Regions from separate parts of the Rhizobium sp. AN80A genome, predicted to be linked through region 2. Evidence: riboswitches for the same ligand, from Rfam matches in the RefSeq annotation. Region 2 holds a riboswitch; each other region holds the start of a gene.
The links. Region 2 has a riboswitch for thiamine pyrophosphate ahead of thiC (phosphomethylpyrimidine synthase ThiC). Riboswitches for the same ligand answer to the same signal wherever they lie in the genome.

Region 1: another riboswitch for thiamine pyrophosphate. It lies ahead of thiB (thiamine ABC transporter substrate binding subunit); the one in region 2 lies ahead of thiC (phosphomethylpyrimidine synthase ThiC).
Region 3: another riboswitch for thiamine pyrophosphate. It lies ahead of thiM (hydroxyethylthiazole kinase); the one in region 2 lies ahead of thiC (phosphomethylpyrimidine synthase ThiC).
Region 4: another riboswitch for thiamine pyrophosphate. It lies ahead of P3R82_RS02135 (YkoF family thiamine/hydroxymethylpyrimidine-binding protein); the one in region 2 lies ahead of thiC (phosphomethylpyrimidine synthase ThiC).

Annotation. Positions count from the first base shown of each region.
Region 1 covers NZ_JASJPX010000003.1:2,999,510-3,003,717, forward strand. The annotation lists gene P3R82_RS26440 (MarR family transcriptional regulator) at 1-441, opposite strand, end outside; gene P3R82_RS26445 (MDR family MFS transporter) at 558-2,090, shown strand; TPP riboswitch at 2,150-2,265, shown strand; gene thiB (thiamine ABC transporter substrate binding subunit) at 2,310-3,326, shown strand; gene thiP (thiamine/thiamine pyrophosphate ABC transporter permease ThiP) at 3,340-4,208, shown strand, end outside.
Region 2 covers NZ_JASJPX010000002.1:883,478-887,685, forward strand. The annotation lists gene P3R82_RS10770 (DUF982 domain-containing protein) at 1-62, opposite strand, end outside; gene P3R82_RS10775 (hypothetical protein) at 221-451, shown strand; gene P3R82_RS10780 (DUF1330 domain-containing protein) at 605-973, opposite strand; TPP riboswitch at 1,672-1,783, shown strand; gene thiC (phosphomethylpyrimidine synthase ThiC) at 1,875-3,701, shown strand; gene thiO (glycine oxidase ThiO) at 3,703-4,208, shown strand, end outside.
Region 3 covers NZ_JASJPX010000001.1:98,941-103,148, forward strand. The annotation lists gene putA (trifunctional transcriptional regulator/proline dehydrogenase/L-glutamate gamma-semialdehyde dehydrogenase) at 1-1,354, opposite strand, end outside; gene P3R82_RS00475 (Lrp/AsnC ligand binding domain-containing protein) at 1,478-1,945, shown strand; TPP riboswitch at 2,012-2,107, shown strand; gene thiM (hydroxyethylthiazole kinase) at 2,156-2,959, shown strand; gene thiE (thiamine phosphate synthase) at 2,956-3,591, shown strand; partial or broken gene thiD (bifunctional hydroxymethylpyrimidine kinase/phosphomethylpyrimidine kinase) at 3,588-4,208, shown strand, end outside.
Region 4 covers NZ_JASJPX010000001.1:449,444-453,651, forward strand. The annotation lists partial or broken gene P3R82_RS02125 (ABC transporter ATP-binding protein) at 1-283, opposite strand, end outside; gene P3R82_RS02130 (ABC transporter permease) at 280-1,104, opposite strand; gene P3R82_RS02135 (YkoF family thiamine/hydroxymethylpyrimidine-binding protein) at 1,140-1,748, opposite strand; TPP riboswitch at 1,741-1,851, opposite strand; gene cysP (thiosulfate ABC transporter substrate-binding protein CysP) at 2,160-3,146, shown strand; gene cysT (sulfate ABC transporter permease subunit CysT) at 3,381-4,202, shown strand; gene cysW (sulfate ABC transporter permease subunit CysW) at 4,205-4,208, shown strand, end outside.

The sequences.
Region 1 (4,208 bases), on a different contig from region 2:
GGCTTCCGCCTCCTCAGCCGACCAGTCGGCGATCACGTCCTTGATGATGGCGAGCTTCTGGGCCTTCAGCTCTTCCAGCAGGCGCTGGCCGAAGGGGGTGACCTCCACGAGGATGCGCCGCGCGTCCTGCTGCGAGGCGGCGCGCCGCAGGACGTCCCGGCCCACCATATCGGCGACGATCCGGCTGGCGCGCGAGGGATCGATGCGCATGGCTTCGGCTATGGTGCCGACGGTGACCTCCCCCTGCTCGGAGGCGCGCATGACGGCATCGAGCACGTCGAGATGCGAAAGTTCGATATCGGGCGCCACCTTGGCGATGGCGAGACGGGCGATCAGGCGCCGCCCCGTTATCACCCGCATACGGGTCATGCTCTGCCCGATATGGACGATGTCCTCGATCGCGGCGTCCGGCTCGCGGGTTTTTTCTGCGGTCTCATTCATGTGTCGGACGATAGCAGGAAGCGTGGCGCAAGAAAATATGCAGATGTCATTTATGTGACATTGACATTTATGTGCTGATGTCACATAAATTCGCCATAACCTGAAAGATCGCCCCCATGAATGTACAGATCGCCGCGCAGCCGCTGGTGACCGATCCGCGTCGCCGGCTCATCCTGTTTCTCTTCCTGATGACCGCCATGTTCATGGCCATGCTCGACAACCAGATCGTCGCCACGGCGCTTCCGACGATCGTCGGCGAGTTCGGGCAACTCGATCGGTTCAGCTGGGTCGGCTCGGCCTATCTGCTGGCTGTCAGCGCCGTGATGCCGCTTTACGGCAAGCTCGGCGATCTCTTTGGCCGCAAATATGTGATGATGGCCGCGATCCTGATCTTCACCGTCGGTTCGGCGGTTTGCGGGATGGCGGTGTCGATGAACACGCTGATCGCCGCGCGCCTGCTGCAGGGCCTCGGCGGCGGCGGCGTGATGGTGTCGATCTTCGCGGTGACGGCCGATCTTTTCGAGCCGCGCGAGCGCGCCAAGTACCAGAGCTATGTCAGCCTCGTGCTGATGGCATCGGGCGCCATCGGGCCGGTGCTCGGCGGCACGATGAGCGATCTCTTCGGCTGGCGTTCGATCTTCCTCGTCAATATCCCGATCGGCGTCGTGGTGCTCGGCGGCCTGGCCGTCATGCTTCCCTATCGCAAGCCGAACCGCCGTCCGACGATCGATTATGCCGGCGCCATTCTCCTGGCGCTGACGACGACAAGCATCGTGCTCGCCGCCGATGGCGCGCAGGTGTTCGGCTCGCTGATCGCACCGCTCAATCTCGCGATCATCGCCGCCGGCGTGGTCCTCCTGGTGTCGTGGGTGTTCGTCGAGCGCCGCGCCGCCGAACCGATCATTCCGCTGTCGCTGTTTCGCAATTCGACCTTCAGCCTGCTGCTGATCATGTCGATCATGAGCGGCGGCATCGCCATCGGCATGGTGAACTATTTCGCGCTCTTCCTGCAGACCACGACGGGTCTTTCTCCGTCCGCGGCCGGGCTGTTCTTCATCCTGCTCACAGGCGGCCTGATGTGCGGGTCGATCTCGGCGGGGCGGATCATTTCGGTGACGGGGCGCTACAAGCCGTTCGCCGTCGCCAGCCTCAGCTGCAATGCGCTGGCTTTCGCGCTGCTGTCGCAGTTTCACGCCGGCACGCCGATCGTCTTCATCGGCGCGGTGATGACGCTGCAGGGCGTCGGCATCGGCCTGGCGCAGCAGGTTCCGATCATCGGCGTGCAGAACGCGGCGCCGGTGCGCGATATCGGCGCGGCGACCGGCTCGGTGACCCTGTCGCGCATGGGCGGCGCGTCGATCGCGATCTCGATCTACGGCGCGATCATCGGCTCGCAGCTCGCGCGCGTCGGCTCCTCCATTCCCGGCGTGACAGACATCGAACAGCTGACGCCGAAGATGCTGGCCGCCCTGCCGGAGGCCGCGCGCCAGGCGGTGGCGGAAGCCTATGCCAATGCCTTCGTGCCGCTGTTCATGACCTCCTGCGGCATCGCGCTGATCGGGCTGGTCGCGGCGCTGATGCTGAAGCCGGTGCAATTGCCGCGCGCCGGGGCCGCACCCGCGAAAGCGACCGCCGAGGCCGCCGAATAGCCGGCGGACCTTGCCGACGTCCGCTCTTGCCAGACGCCGGCTACGGATATACACCTTGCGACGCTCTAACGGGGTGCCTCGTATCCTTGCGATATTTGGCTGAGAGGCTTGCGAAAGCCAACCCGCGGAACCTGATCCGGCTAACACCGGCGGAGGGATTAGACGCGTGACACCAGGCACCGCCCTTTTCCCCTTCATTGAACCTAGAGGAGAGGTGTCATGACCCATTTCAAGACCTATGCGCTCGGCGCCGCCGTGCTGTTGGCGAGCTTTTCGGCAACGGCGGCCCAGGCCGCCGACAAGACGCTCACCATCTACACCTATGAGAGCTTCACCTCCGAATGGGGTCCCGGCCCCAAGGTGAAGGCGGCGTTCGAGAAGACCTGCGGCTGCAGCGTCAATTTCGTCAGCGTCGCCGATGGCGTGGCGCTGCTGTCGCGCCTGAAACTCGAGGGATCTGGCACCAAGGCCGATCTCGTGCTCGGCCTCGACACGAACCTGATCACCGAAGCCAAGGCCACCGGCCTGTTCGATGCGAGCGGCGTCGATACCGGCGCGCTGACGGTGCCTGGCGGCTTCAAGGATGACGTCTTCGTGCCGTATGACTACGGCCACTTCGCCGTGATCTACGACACGCAGACGATCAAGACGCCGCCGACGAGCCTGAAGGAGCTGGTAGACGGCGATCCCGCGCAGAAGATCGTCATCGAGGACCCCCGTACCTCGACGCCGGGCCTCGGTCTGCTCTTGTGGGTGAAGTCGGTCTATGGCGACAAGGCGCCGGACGCCTGGGCGAAGCTCAAGAAGCGCGTGCTGACGGTGACGCCCGGCTGGTCGGAGGCCTATGGCCTGTTCACCAAGGGCGAGGCGCCGATGGTGCTCTCCTACACGACATCGCCGGCCTACCACATGGTTTCGGAAAACACCGATCGCTACCAGGCAGCCGCCTTCTCCGAAGGGCACTACATCCAGATCGAGGTCGCCGGTCTCCTGAAGAACGCGCCGGACAAGGCGCTGGCGCGGGACTTCCTGAAGTTCATGATCACGCCCGGTTTTCAGGACACGATCCCGACCAACAACAGGATGATGCCGGTGTCCAAGACCTCTGAGCCGCTGCCGGATGCCTTCGGCAAGCTCGTCAACCCGTCGAAGACCTTCCTGATGAGCTCGGATGAGGTTGCCAGGAACCGCAAGGCCTGGATCGACGAGTGGCTCGCCGCCATGAGCATGAACTGATGAGCATGAACTGATGCTTCTTGCGCCGTCCGAAAGACGATATGCGCTGGTCGGCGGGGCGCTCAGCCTCGCCGGCATCCTCGTCTTCGTGACGGTCGCGACGCTGTCGCTGCTGATCTCCACCGATGGCATGCCTCTGGGGTCGATCCTTTCCGATCCATACATCCTGCGTGTCCTGCGCTTCACGCTTCTGCAGGCGGCGCTCTCGACGCTGCTGTCTGTCGTGCTGGCCATTCCGGTTGCGCGGGCGCTGGCGCGGCAACCGCGATTTATCGGCCGCATCTGGATCATCCGGCTGATGGCGGTGCCGATGGGGCTGCCGGTGCTGATCGGCGCGCTCGGCCTGATCGGCATCTGGGGTCGGCAGGGCGTCGTCAACACGATGCTGTCATGGGCGGGCGTCGATCAGCCCGTCAGCATTTATGGTCTGTCGGGCATTCTGCTTGCGCATGTCTTCTTCAATCTGCCGCTTGCCTGCCGGCTGATGCTGGCGGCGCTGGAGCGGGTGCCGGGCGAATACTGGCTGGTGGCGAGCGGGCTCGGCATGCGGCCGGTGTCCGTCTTCCGCTTCATTGAATGGCCGGTGCTGCGCTCGGTCGTCCCTGGCGTGGCCGGACTGATCTTCATGCTCTGCGCCACCAGTTTCACGCTGGTGCTGATGCTTGGCGGAGGACCGGCGGCGACCACGATCGAGGTGGCGATCTACCAGTCGCTGCGCTTCGATTTCGAACCCGGTCGCGCGGTGGCCCTGTCGCTGCTGCAGATCGCGCTGACGGCGGTGGTGCTCGGCATCCTGTCGCTTTTGCCGGCATCAGGAGATGCGGGGCTGACCGCGGGTCGCACGATCCGGCGGCCCGATGGCGCCCTGTTCGGCGCGCGGAT
Region 2 (4,208 bases):
GCGAGACCTTCGATTTCGACATGGAGCGGGCGGATAGGAACCTGGACGTGGGAGCTGTTCATGACGCGATACTCTCCTGACATTCAGCGAGATCAAAGCGTGAACATCGATTCGGTTCCGTGACGAAAACGATCAGGGAGAAAGGCACTCCTCGCAGAGTGTCTCGGGACGTCAACTCTTCCAAGTTCGCGGGCAAGCCTATGCCGGAGGTGAACTCCCTTTGACCGTGACGACCGACATGATTTCAGAGTTCGTACGAGCGGCGAACCGTGTGGAGACGCTAGCCCCTGCCGACCGGCGTCTGCTTCTCGAAAAGGGAGTGTCAGCGTCCGGGGCGCTGAGGGGTCTGCTTGTAAAAACTGCAAAGGTCGCACCCGTCGACGACGCCGCTGAAAGCGTCATCCCGGACATCGCAAGCAACATCGAACAGATGTCGGATGAAACGGTGTAGAAGGCGATGCTCGCGCTTGCGGCTCAGATACGGACGATGAGGATCTTGAATCGAGAACCCACTTCCGCTTGAGGAGCCCTGCCACGCCTCCAGTGCGAACGCGCGAAGCGCATGAGGGCTGCCGCAGCTTTACGGCGCGGCAGCCTAGGTTGTTCAAAGTCCTTTCGAGATCTGCAGAGGCTGCAGGACGATATCTGCAAGCGCCGCCTTTCCCACCTCGAACGCCTTCTGGTACTCGGCGTCTTCCACCATCTCACGGAAAGCGGTCCGCCGGGGATACTGCACTAGCAGCACCGCGTCCCACCCTTCCACCTGCCCCGTCGTCAGAACGTCGAGGCCGTCGCCACGGAATAGGATCCGTGCGCCAAAGCGGGCAAGAATGGGTTCGGCCAGTCTCAGGTATTGCAAATGCCGTTCACGGCCGCCATCTGGGACGAACCGTAGAAGGTTCAGCATCACGACAGGAGCGTCGTCCTCTTCAGCTAGGAACTTGGCAAAGACGTCGGGCGAAAACGCGACCATTAGGCTTTCCTTTCATAATAGCGTCCTTGAGACGCCTACGGAAAGTCTAGCCTGTCGCTCCGTCAGAAACTGTCAGGAACGAGCGCCAGTCTCGATCTTGCTCGCGCCAACGCCGCATAAGTACGGACCGGCGCTCTGGATACCGCTCCTCGAGGATCGACGCGGAGCGTACAAGTGAGCAGATTCCGCTTTCGAACTGCCAGATCTCGAAACTGGAGAAGGCAAAGCGCATCTGTCCCGCCACGCCCGAAAAAAGCGTTCGGTCGCCTCCTGCCCGGCACCTCGCTCATGCTTCACGAGGAGGAGCCTGGCCGTCGCGAAGCGGGCCATGGAATACGTGACGCCGTCTACCGGGAATGGGAGATTCACGGCACGAACCGGGTTCCCAAGGAAGCGACGATGCGCGTCCCGCGGGAAGTGGCTGAGCGCCGTTCGAATATCAGGCAGTCTCGGCCGTTATTACCGAGCCGATTAAGCTCAACCGCATCGCACCAGCCGATCCCGGCCAAGGAAAGCGTAACGCGCGTTACGACCCATATCGGGCGGCCTGAATATCAGCCTGGTAGTAGCTGTACGCATTGATGGGGTACGAACCAACAACCTAGGAGATATCAGGCAAGTTTACGGAGGACTTGGCTGTCCAGACCAATAATCCGACACACGGCTTGACGCAGACCGTTAGTCAGCAATAACCTTGCGTCATTCACCAGGGGTGTCCCGTCAAGGGGCTGAGATTCTGCTATCGTGCGCAGTGACCCGTTGAACCTGATCCAGTTCATACTGGCGTAGGGACGGTGCAAGCGCTCGAAGGCCGGGATTCCCGCGTGGATTCCATGCCGGCGTCTTTTCATCATTCCGGCTGAGGACTGGGTCTCCAATCGAAAACTTGGAGCCTCAAACCATGAGTATCGCCGCAAAGACCATCACCCCCACAGTCACCACCGGCCCGCTGCCGGCCTCCCGCAAGATCCATATCCCGGGCGAGATCCACCCGGATATCCGCGTGCCCATGCGCGAGATCAGCGTCCACCCGACCTCAGGCGAGCCGCCGGTCACGGTCTATGATTCGTCCGGCATCTACACCGTCGAAGGCGCCGACATCAGCATCGAGCGCGGTCTGCCCGCATTGCGGCGCGACTGGGTTCTCGCCCGTGGCGATGTCGAGGCCCATGACGGCCGGCAGGTGCGCCCCGAGGATAACGGCTTTGCCAGCGGCGATCGCCTGACGCCGGAATTCCCAGCCAAGCGCCAGCCGCTGCGCGCCAAAGACGGCAGGACCGTGACCCAACTTGCCTATGCCCGCGCCGGCATCATCACGCCGGAGATGGAATTCATCGCCATCCGCGAAAATCTCGGCCGTGAGGCGAAGGCGGACGCGATGATCCGCGACGGCGAGAGCTTCGGCGCGCATATTCCCGATCACGTCACGCCTGAATTCGTGCGCCAGGAAGTGGCCGCCGGACGCGCCATCATTCCCGCCAACATCAACCACCCCGAAGCCGAGCCGATGATCATCGGCCGAAACTTCCTGGTGAAGATCAACGCCAATATCGGCAACTCCGCCGTCACCTCCTCGATGGTCGAAGAGGTCGAGAAGATGGTCTGGGCGGCGCGCTGGGGCGCCGATACCGTCATGGACCTCTCGACCGGCCGCAACATCCACAACATCCGCGAATGGATCATCCGCAACTCGCCGCTCCCCATCGGCACGGTGCCGCTCTACCAGGCGCTGGAAAAGGTCGAGGGCATCGCCGAGAACCTGACCTGGGAGGTCTATCGCGACACGCTGATCGAGCAGGCCGAACAGGGCGTCGACTACTTCACCATCCATGCCGGCGTGCGGCTCCAATACATCCCGCTGACGGTCAACCGCGTCACCGGCATCGTCTCGCGCGGCGGCTCGATCATGGCCAAGTGGTGCCTTCATCACCACCGCGAGAGCTTCCTCTACGAGCATTTCGAGGAAATCTGCGACATCTGCCGCGCCTATGACGTCTCCTTCTCGCTGGGCGACGGCCTGCGGCCCGGCTCGATCGCCGACGCCAACGATGCCGCGCAATTCGCGGAACTGGAAACACTTGGCGAACTGACGAAGATCGCCTGGGCCAAGGATTGCCAGGTCATGATCGAAGGCCCTGGCCATGTGCCGATGCACAAGATCAAGGAAAACATGGACAAGCAGTTGGCCGTCTGCGGCGAGGCGCCGTTCTATACGCTCGGGCCGCTGACGACCGATATCGCGCCGGGATACGACCACATCACGTCCGGCATCGGTGCGGCGATGATCGGCTGGTTCGGCACGGCGATGCTCTGCTACGTCACGCCGAAGGAGCATCTCGGCCTGCCGGATCGCAACGACGTGAAGACCGGGGTCATCACCTACAAGATCGCCGCCCATGCCGCCGATCTCGCCAAGGGGCATCCGGCCGCCCAGCTGCGCGACGATGCGCTGTCGCGCGCCCGCTTCGAGTTCCGCTGGGAGGACCAGTTCAATCTCTCGCTGGACCCGGAAACCGCCCGCGGCTTTCACGACGAGACGCTGCCGAAGGAGGCGCACAAGGTCGCGCATTTCTGCTCCATGTGCGGCCCGAAATTCTGCTCGATGCGGATTTCCCACGATATCCGCGCCGAGGCGCGGAAGGAGGGGCTGGACGCCATGGCGGCCAAGTATCGCGACGGCGGCGATCTCTACATGGCCGTTGATGCCGAGGGGCAGGTGGCCGGCTGAGATGCGCGTCCTCATCAAGGGGGCCGGCGTCGCCGGCCTCTCGGTTGCCCATGCGCTTGTCGCGCGCGGCGCCGAGGTCACGATCTTCGATCCCAACGCCGGCTTTTCGGCGGCCGCGTCATGGCTCGCCGGTGGCATGCTGGCGCCCTGGTGCGAGCGCGAGAGCGCCGACGAGGCGGTGCTGCGCGAGGGGCAGGATGCGCCCGACCGCTGGGAGGCGATGGTGCCCGGCGAGGTCGAACGGAACGGCACATTGGTGCTTGCCCCCGCCCGTGACCAGGCGGAGCTCAAGCGCTTCGCCGGTCGCACGACGGGGTATGAGTGGCTGGACGAAGAGCGGATCGCGGCGCTCGAGGCCTCCTTGGCCGGTCGCTTCCGGCAAGCACTGTTCTTCCCGCGCGAAGCCCATCTCGATCCACGCCGGGCGCTGACTGGCTTGCGGCAAAAGCTGATCGCGCACGGCGCCGTCTTCTTTGAAACCCTCCCTGACGAGCAGGACTTCGACCA
Region 3 (4,208 bases), on a different contig from region 2:
ACTCGTACTTGCCGACATAATAGTCCGAACCTGCCATCTGGTAGATGGTCGCCAGCGTCTGGGCGTTGTGGGTCGCGAACTGCGGGAAGACGGCGTCGGTTGCCGCCAGAAGCTTCCTGGCACAGGCGATGTAGGAAACGTCGGTGTAGATCTTGCGGGTGAACACCGGGAAGTCCGCGAGGCCATCGACCTGCGCGCGCTTGATTTCCGCATCCCAGTAAGCGCCCTTCACAAGGCGCACCATGATGCGGCGGCCGGCACGGCGCGCCAGGTCGATGATGAAATCCAGCACGAATGGGCAGCGCTTGCCATAGGCCTGCACGACGAAGCCCATGCCGTTCCAGCCCTCCAGATCGGGGTGGAGACAGAGCGTCTCCAGCAGATCGAGCGACAGTTCGAGGCGATCGGCCTCCTCGGCATCGATGTTCAGGCCGATATCGTAGGACTTGGCGATCAGCGCCAGCGCCTTCACCTTCGGCAGCAACTCGTCCATGACGCGGGCGCTCTGCGCGCGCGCGTAGCGTGGATGCAGAGCCGAAAGCTTGATCGAGATACCCGGCCCTTCGTAGATGCCCCGGCGATCAGACGCCTTGCCGATGGCGTGGATCGCGGTCTCGTAATCCTTGTAGTAGCGCTTCGCGTCGGCGCCCGTGGTCGCGGCTTCGCCCAGCATGTCGTAGGAATAGCGGAAGCCGCGCTGCTCGAGCGGCTTCGCCCGCTGAAGAGCTTCGTCGATGGTCTCGCCGGTGACGAACTGCTCGCCCATCATCCGCATCGCCATGTCGACACCCCGGCGGATCACCGGTTCGCCGCAGCGGGCTATCAACCGGGTCAGCGCGGCCGAAAGGCTGCGGTCGGCGACGGTCGATGTCAGCTTGCCGGTGACGACGAGGCCCCAGGTCGCGGCGTTGACGAAGAGCGAGCGACCGCCGCCGAGATGCGCCTTCCAGTCGCCCTCGGAAATCTTGTCGCGGATAAGAGCGTCACGCGTGGCCGTGTCGGGAATGCGCAGCAGCGCCTCGGCCAGACACATCAGCGCGATGCCCTCCTGGCTGGAGAGCGAATATTCGTGGACCAGTCCCTCGACGCCGGTGCCCTTGTGCTTGGCGCGCAACGCCTCGATCAGCTTGCGGGCGGTGTCGGCAGCGGCCTTTCTGACGTGATCGGGAAGGGCGGCGGCCTCAACCAGACGTGGCACGCAGATCGTTTCCGGCGTGCGGTAGGCGGCCGTGATCGCGCGGCGCAGGTCGCTCTGCTGGCGGATTGGCGGGGCGAAACCGTCAAAGGGATTTGCAGAGCCGTTTGCCTGCTCTAGTGTGACTTCGGCCGCTACCGCGTCGGTGGTGTTTGTCATGCTGGGCTCCTGATCCGCCAATGTCGCGAAGCTAGCAGATTTCAGAAAGTCAATTTCACTTGATTTCGAGCGTTTAGTTATCTAACGCGCTAATCAATATTCGTGCGGAGGGGAATTCTTGTGATGAGCGCCGGAAATATCAGGGAAATCGACCAATTCGATCAGCGCATACTCGACGCGCTCGTCGCCGATGGCCGGATGTCGGTGACAGACCTTGCCAAGCGCGTGGGTCTTTCCAATACGCCCTGCCAGGTCAGGCTCAAGCGGCTGATAGAGGATGGCTATATTCTCGGCTTCCGCGCCATCATCGACGTCAACAAGCTCGGCCGCAACCATGTGGCGTTTACCGAGGTGAAACTCTCCGATACCAGGGAGAATGCGCTGAACGCGTTCAACGTCGCGGTTCGCAAGCTGCGGGAAGTCGAGGAGTGCCACATGATCGCGGGCGCATTCGACTATCTCCTGAAGATACGCACGTCCGATATCGCCAACTATCGCCTCGTTCTGGGGGAAAAGATCTCCAGTCTTCCCTTCGTCGCCAACACGTCGACCTTCGTTGCAATGGAAGCGATCAAGGAGAACGGCGCCTGACCGGCGGCTTTGAGCCGCCATCATTTTACGCGTGACAGCAATCGTCTTCTCTGACAGAACAGAGCCATTGAGAGACAGGGGCGTTTGCCGACGGCAGACTGAGAAGTACCCTTCGAACCTGAACCAGATAATGCTGGCGGAGGGAGTCGCTCGGACCCTTCGGCATTGCTATCAGGGTTCCCGCGTCTTGCCCCGCCCGAAAGGGGCATGATGAAAGACGACAGATCTCCCGGTTCTATGCTCGATGCCATGCGCGCGCGAAAGCCGCTCGTTCAGTGCATCACCAATTTCGTCGCGATGAATATCGCCGCCAACGTGCTGCTGGCAGCCGGCGCTTCGCCCGCCATGGTGCATGCCGAGGAAGAGGCCGGCGAGTTCGCGGCCATCTCCGGCGCGCTGACTGTTAACATCGGCACGCTCTCGCCGAGCTGGATGAACGGCATGCGCGCCGCCGCCGCATCGGCGGGCGCCAGCGCCAGGCCATGGGTTCTCGATCCCGTCGCGCACTACGCGACCGCTTTTCGCAAACGGGCCGTCGCGGACCTGTTGGCGCTTCGTCCGACCATCATTCGCGGCAACGCGTCCGAAATCATCGCGCTCGCCGGTGGCGAAAGCCGGGGGCATGGCGTCGACAGCCGTGACCCCGTGGAACAGGCCGAAGCTGCGGCAAGCCAAATCGCGAGCAAGTACCACGCCATCGTGGCGGTCACCGGCGAGGTCGATTTCGTGACCGACGGCGCGCGCGGCTGCCGCATCGAGGGCGGCTCATCGCTGATGCCGCAGGTGACGGCGCTCGGCTGCTCGCTGACATGCCTCGTCGGCGCCTTCGCAGCCAGCCGGCCCGATGCGCCGTTCGAGGCGACAGTCGCGGCGCTCGCGCTGTTCGCCGTCGCCGGCGAAGAGGCGGCGCGGGTCGCTGACGGGCCGGGATCATTTTCCTGGCGGTTCCTCGACGCCCTCGCTGCGATCGACGGCATCGCCGTCGACAAAAATGCACGGGTGCGGATGCTATGAGAAGGATCGATCTATCGCTCTATCTCGTCCTCGATCCCGAGCTCTGCGCCGGCATTGGCATGGTCGAAACCGCAAGGCGAGCCGTCGACGGTGGCGCCACCGTGGTGCAGCTCCGCGACAAGACCGCCTCCACCGCGCGGATGATCGAGACCGGCCTTGTTCTGAAGGAAGCGCTCGCCGGCACCGGTGCACTGCTTGTCGTCAACGATGATGTCGATGCGGCCATCGCGATCGGCGCCGATGGGCTGCATGTCGGCCAGGACGATATGGTCGTGCGCGCCGCGCGCGAGCGGATCGGGCCTGACATGATCCTCGGCCTGTCGGTGGAGACAGAGGTCCTGGCGAGGGCTGTCGATCCCGCATCGGTCGACTATGCCGGTATCGGGCCGGTCTTCGCGACGCAGACCAAGCCGGACCACAAGCCGCCGATCGGGTTCGACGGCCTGGCGCGTCTCGCCGCCGTCTGCCCGGTTCCGTCGGTCGCGATTGGTGGGCTCAAGCTGGCGCATGTCAGCGGTGTTTTTGCCGCCGGCGCCGATGGGATCGCCGTCGTCTCGGCGATCTGTGGAACATCGGACCCTCACGGTGCCGCCCGCGAGCTATCAGAGGCTATCCAGGGGAGGTCGCGATGATCCGGAATGCTCTCTCCATCGCCGGCTCCGATCCATCCGGCGGCGCCGGCATCCAGGCTGACCTGAAGGCATTCGCGGCGCGCGGCGTCTATGGCATGGCGACGCTCACCGCGTTGACCGCGCAGAACACGCGGGGCGTATCCGGCGTTCACCTTGTCCCGCCCGGCTTCGTGGCCGATCAGATCCAGGCCGTGTTCGCGGATGTCCGCGTCGATGCGGTCAAGATCGGCATGATCGCCAGTGCCGAAATCGCAGATGCGGTCGCCGACGTGCTCCAGCTTCATCCTGATATCCCGATCGTGCTCGATCCGGTCATGGTGGCCAAGGGTGGGGCGAAGCTTCTCGATCCCTCCGCCGTCGATGTCCTTCTGCGCCGGCTGTTGCCGCTTGCGACGCTGCTGACACCCAATCTACCCGAAGCGGCCGCGCTGCTGCGCATCGATGTGGCCAAGAGCCGCCGGGAGATGGGCGAGCAGGCCGAGGCGCTGCGCGCGCTGGGTCCAGCCGCCGTCCTTGTGAAAGGTGGCCATCTCGGGGGCGACCAGAGCCCCGACGTGCTGGCAACGGAAGATGGTCTCACCTGGTTCGAGGCCGTCAGGATCCCGACGGCAAACACC
Region 4 (4,208 bases), on a different contig from region 2:
TATTGTCGATGATGCGCCGCCACGGCATCAGCGCATCGCGCTGCGGCATGAAGGCGAAGGGACGGACCGCTCCGTCGAGCACGCGACCATCGAAGCGCATGCTGCCTCCGTCAGGACGCCGTGCGCCGGTGAGGAGCTTGAACAGCGTGGACTTTCCCGATCCCGACGGCCCGAGAATGGAGACGAACTCGCCGGGCCTGACCGTCAACGAGATATCCGAAAGGACGGCGGTTTCGTCGTAGCTGCAGGTGACGCGGTCGAGTTCCAGGCGTGGAGCGCTCATCTGGTTCCGCCCTTTCCGCGTCTCGTCCATGGCATGGCCAGGCGTTCGGCTATGACGGTGAGGCCGAAGAGCGTCAGGGTCAGCACGGCGCTGACGAGCACGGCGGCCAGAACCAGGTCGGGCCGAAAGTTGTTCTTGGCGTTCAGCATGTAGATGCCGAGCCCTTTGGCGGCGCCGGCATATTCCGCGAAGATCGCGCCGACCACGGCGTAGGTGATGGATATACGCAGCCCGGCGAAGAAGAAGGGCAAGGCGGACGGCAGGCGCGCGAGCAGGAACTGCTTCCAGCGCGGCGCCCCCATCGAGGCGACCAGTTGCTGCAACTCGTCTTCGGTCGATTGATAGCCCTGGCAGAGCGCCACCAGCATCGGAAAGAAGGTGACAAGCGCGACAAGCAGAATCTTCGGCATCAGGCCGAAGCCGAACCACAGCACGATCAGCGGCGCGATGGCGACCAGCGGCAGCGTCTGGCTGATGATGAAGAGCGGAAACAGCGCCCGACGCAGGGGCTGACAGAAATCGAGCAGCACCGACAGGATGAAGGCCAATGCCAGCGAACAGCCGAAGCCGGCAAGCGTGGCGCGCAATGTCGGCACCACGTTGTCGAACAGGGCCCACCGCGACTGGAAGGTCTGCGCCAGAACGCGCGACGGCGCGGGCAGGGTCGTGGGCGAAATGCCCGACAGGCGCACATAGGCCTCCCAGGCTGCCACCAGAAGGCAGACGGCCACGATGGCCGGCAGCGCCCGGCCGAGGCCGGTACGGATGTGATGGTGCAGGTCGCGAACGACCTGCCATGCGGGCGGACGTGATGTCGACATGGGACCAACCGGTTTGGGCGCGCGCGGTGCGGCGCTTAGCGCTTCGAAGGGCTGTTGGCCGAGACGGTAAGGTCGATCGTCACATGGCCCGCCGGCGGGCCGAAGCGCACCAGCGCCTCGTGCACCGTCGAGAATACGGCACCGGTATCGCCGCGCAGCTTCGTGCAGAAGTTCTTCGATTTCTCGAAGACGCCGGAATTCTTCAGGAAGTCGATGCAGCCATAGATCTCGTCCATGTGGCCGTCGATCCCGAGCGTATAAAGCGAAAACTGCGCTGCCGCTTCCTGGCCGATAACGACTGCGTCCTTGACCGCCTGATGCGCCCGTGCCTTCCGCTCGTCGAGCGGCGCCATCGGGCCGGTCAGTTCAGGCGTCTGGCAGATCGGATCATCAGGCTCCCCGGGGCAGCCGCGCGAGATGGTCGCGTGCAGTACGCAATGCTCGCCACTGCTGGCGGCGGCCGCGAACAGATCGCGCATGGCGGCGAAGACGACGTCGGGCGTGCCGATGATCAGCGTCGAGATGTCGTCCGTCTCGATCCGCAACCGGTCGCGATGGGGATCGAGCGCGGCAAGCGCACGCGTTATGACACCGACGAAATCGTCGGTCATGGGATACAGGGAAATCTGTGCGCCGGAAAACATCGCTCTACCTCGCTCCGCTGGCATTATCCAGATCAGCTTGAGGGTCCACGATCATGCGATCGTATCTCAGCCCCGGCATTACGGAGCACCCCTGTGATGGGTGGGTGATACGTCAAAGGCTGAACGAGCGCAAGAGCAATATCGCGGACCGAAGAGCCATGTCCCCGCAGGGCTTTGTCACCATGGCCTTAAGGGAGGATCGTCTTGGGTCCGTCGGGAAAACATTTTATTAGCAGCAACTTAGGCAGCGGTCATAATATGGTTCACGCATCGCCTGAAGTAAAAGCGCCGCGAAATATGGCGAAAAAGGGACAGAATTTCTAAGCCAGTCGGCAACCGGGGGCAGTGGTTCCTCGCGATCCGGGCGCTGTCAGATTAGTTTCAACGCACAATGAAACACCGGAGCGATAGATGAACCGCCTTCTGATTCTCGGCACAGCGCTTGCCGCCCTTTTCTCCGTTCAGGCGCATGCCCAGGAGCCGACAAAGCTTCTCAACGCATCCTATGACGTTTCGCGCGAGCTTTTCGCTTCCGAGAACGAAGCCTTCATCAAGCAAAATCCGGGCATTACGATCGATCAGTCGCATGCCGGCACGTCCAAGCAAGCGCGCTCGATCATCGAGGGCCTCGAAGCCGACGTCGTTACCTTCAACCAGTCGACGGACATCGATTTCCTCGCGAAGAACGGTTTCGTTTCCAAGGATTGGGCCAAGGCGTTTCCGAACAACGCTTCGCCGTTCTACTCCTTCCCATCTTTCCTCGTGCGCGCCGGCAACCCGAAGAACATCAAGGACTGGGGCGATCTCGCCCGTGACGACGTACGCGCGGTCTTCCCGAACCCGAAGACCTCGGGCAACGCGCGCTACACCTATCTCGCGGCCTACGCCTGGGCCAAGGAAGCCTACAATGGCGACGAAGGAAAGATCGAAGCCTACATCACCAAGATCTTCGACAACGTGCCGGTCTTCGACACCGGCGGCCGCGCGTCGACGACAACCTTCGTCGAGCGCGAGACCGGCGACGTGCTGATCACCTTCGAGGCCGAGACCCGCGGCATCGAGAAGCAGTACGGCTCCGACAAGGTGCAGGGCGTGATCCCGTCGGTCAGCCTGCTTGCGGAATTCCCCGTGGCCGTGGTCGACAAGGTCGCCGCCAAGCATGGCACCGAGGCGCTTGCGAAATCCTATCTCGACTTCCTGTATACGGAGGATGGCCAGCGGATCGCCGCGCAGTTCGGTCATCGCGTTCGCAACGAGAAGGTGGCCGGCGAGTTCAAGGATCAGTTTCCGGCGATCCGCCTTGTCAACGTCAACGATACGTTCGGCGGCTGGGAAAAGATCCAGAAGGAGCACTTCGCCTCCGGCGGCGTCCTCGACAAGCTCTATGGCAGCCGATAACGTTCGGTAACCTAGTTCTTCACAGGGGCACTATATCCACCACCCTCATTCCTGTGCTTGTCACAGGAATCCAGTCAGCCCAAGTCTTTGGGCTGAAAGAGTCATATGACCCGACAGACGTCGGGTCGCTGGATTCCTGTGACAAGCACAGGAATGAGGGATGTCACGCCAAGCGACGCCCGAACGGCGGCCTGATGAATTTTGTCGGCTTTGCATTGATAAGGGAATGACCGCTTGAGACGCAATGTCCTGCCCGGGTTACGGCTGTCGCTGGGAGTGACCCTTCTCTATGTCGGCCTCATCGTCGTTCTGCCTCTGGCGGCGCTGGTGTTCAAGGCAGCGAGCCTCGGGCTGGAGGATTACTGGCGCATCGTCTCGTCCACGCGCGCGCTCGCAAGCTATCGGGTCACCGTGCTTTCGGCGCTCGGCGCCACGACATTCAACCTGTTCTTCGGCTTCGCGCTCGCCTGGGTGCTGACGCGCTATCGCTTTCCCGGCTGGCGGCTCGTCGATGCGATGGTCGATCTGCCGTTCGCGCTGCCGACGGCGGTGGCCGGCATCGCTCTCACGACGCTGTTTGCTGCGAACGGCTGGTTCGGCTCTGTGCTTGAAGGTGTCGGCATCAAGGTCGCCTATACGCCGATCGGTATCATGATCGCCATGTGCTTCACCAGTCTTCCCTTCATCGTTCGCACCGTGCAGCCTGTTTTGGAGGATCTCGACCCGGCCTACGAAGAGGCGGCGCAGTCGCTTGGCGGCTCGGACTGGACGATCTTCCGCAAGGTCATGCTGCCCTTGCTGACGCCAGCCCTGCTTGCCGGCGTGTCTCTATCCTTCGCCCGTTCGCTCGGCGAGTTCGGCGCCATCATCTTCATCGCCGGCAATCAGCCGATGTCGACGGAGATCACGGCACTTCTCGTCTTCATCCGGCTCGAGGAATACGACTACCAGGCCGCCGCCGCGATTGCCTCCGTCCTGTTGCTGACTGCCTTCGTGATGCTGGCGATCACCAACTGGATGCAGGCGCGGGCGCTGCGATACACGGTGAGGAACTGATCATGA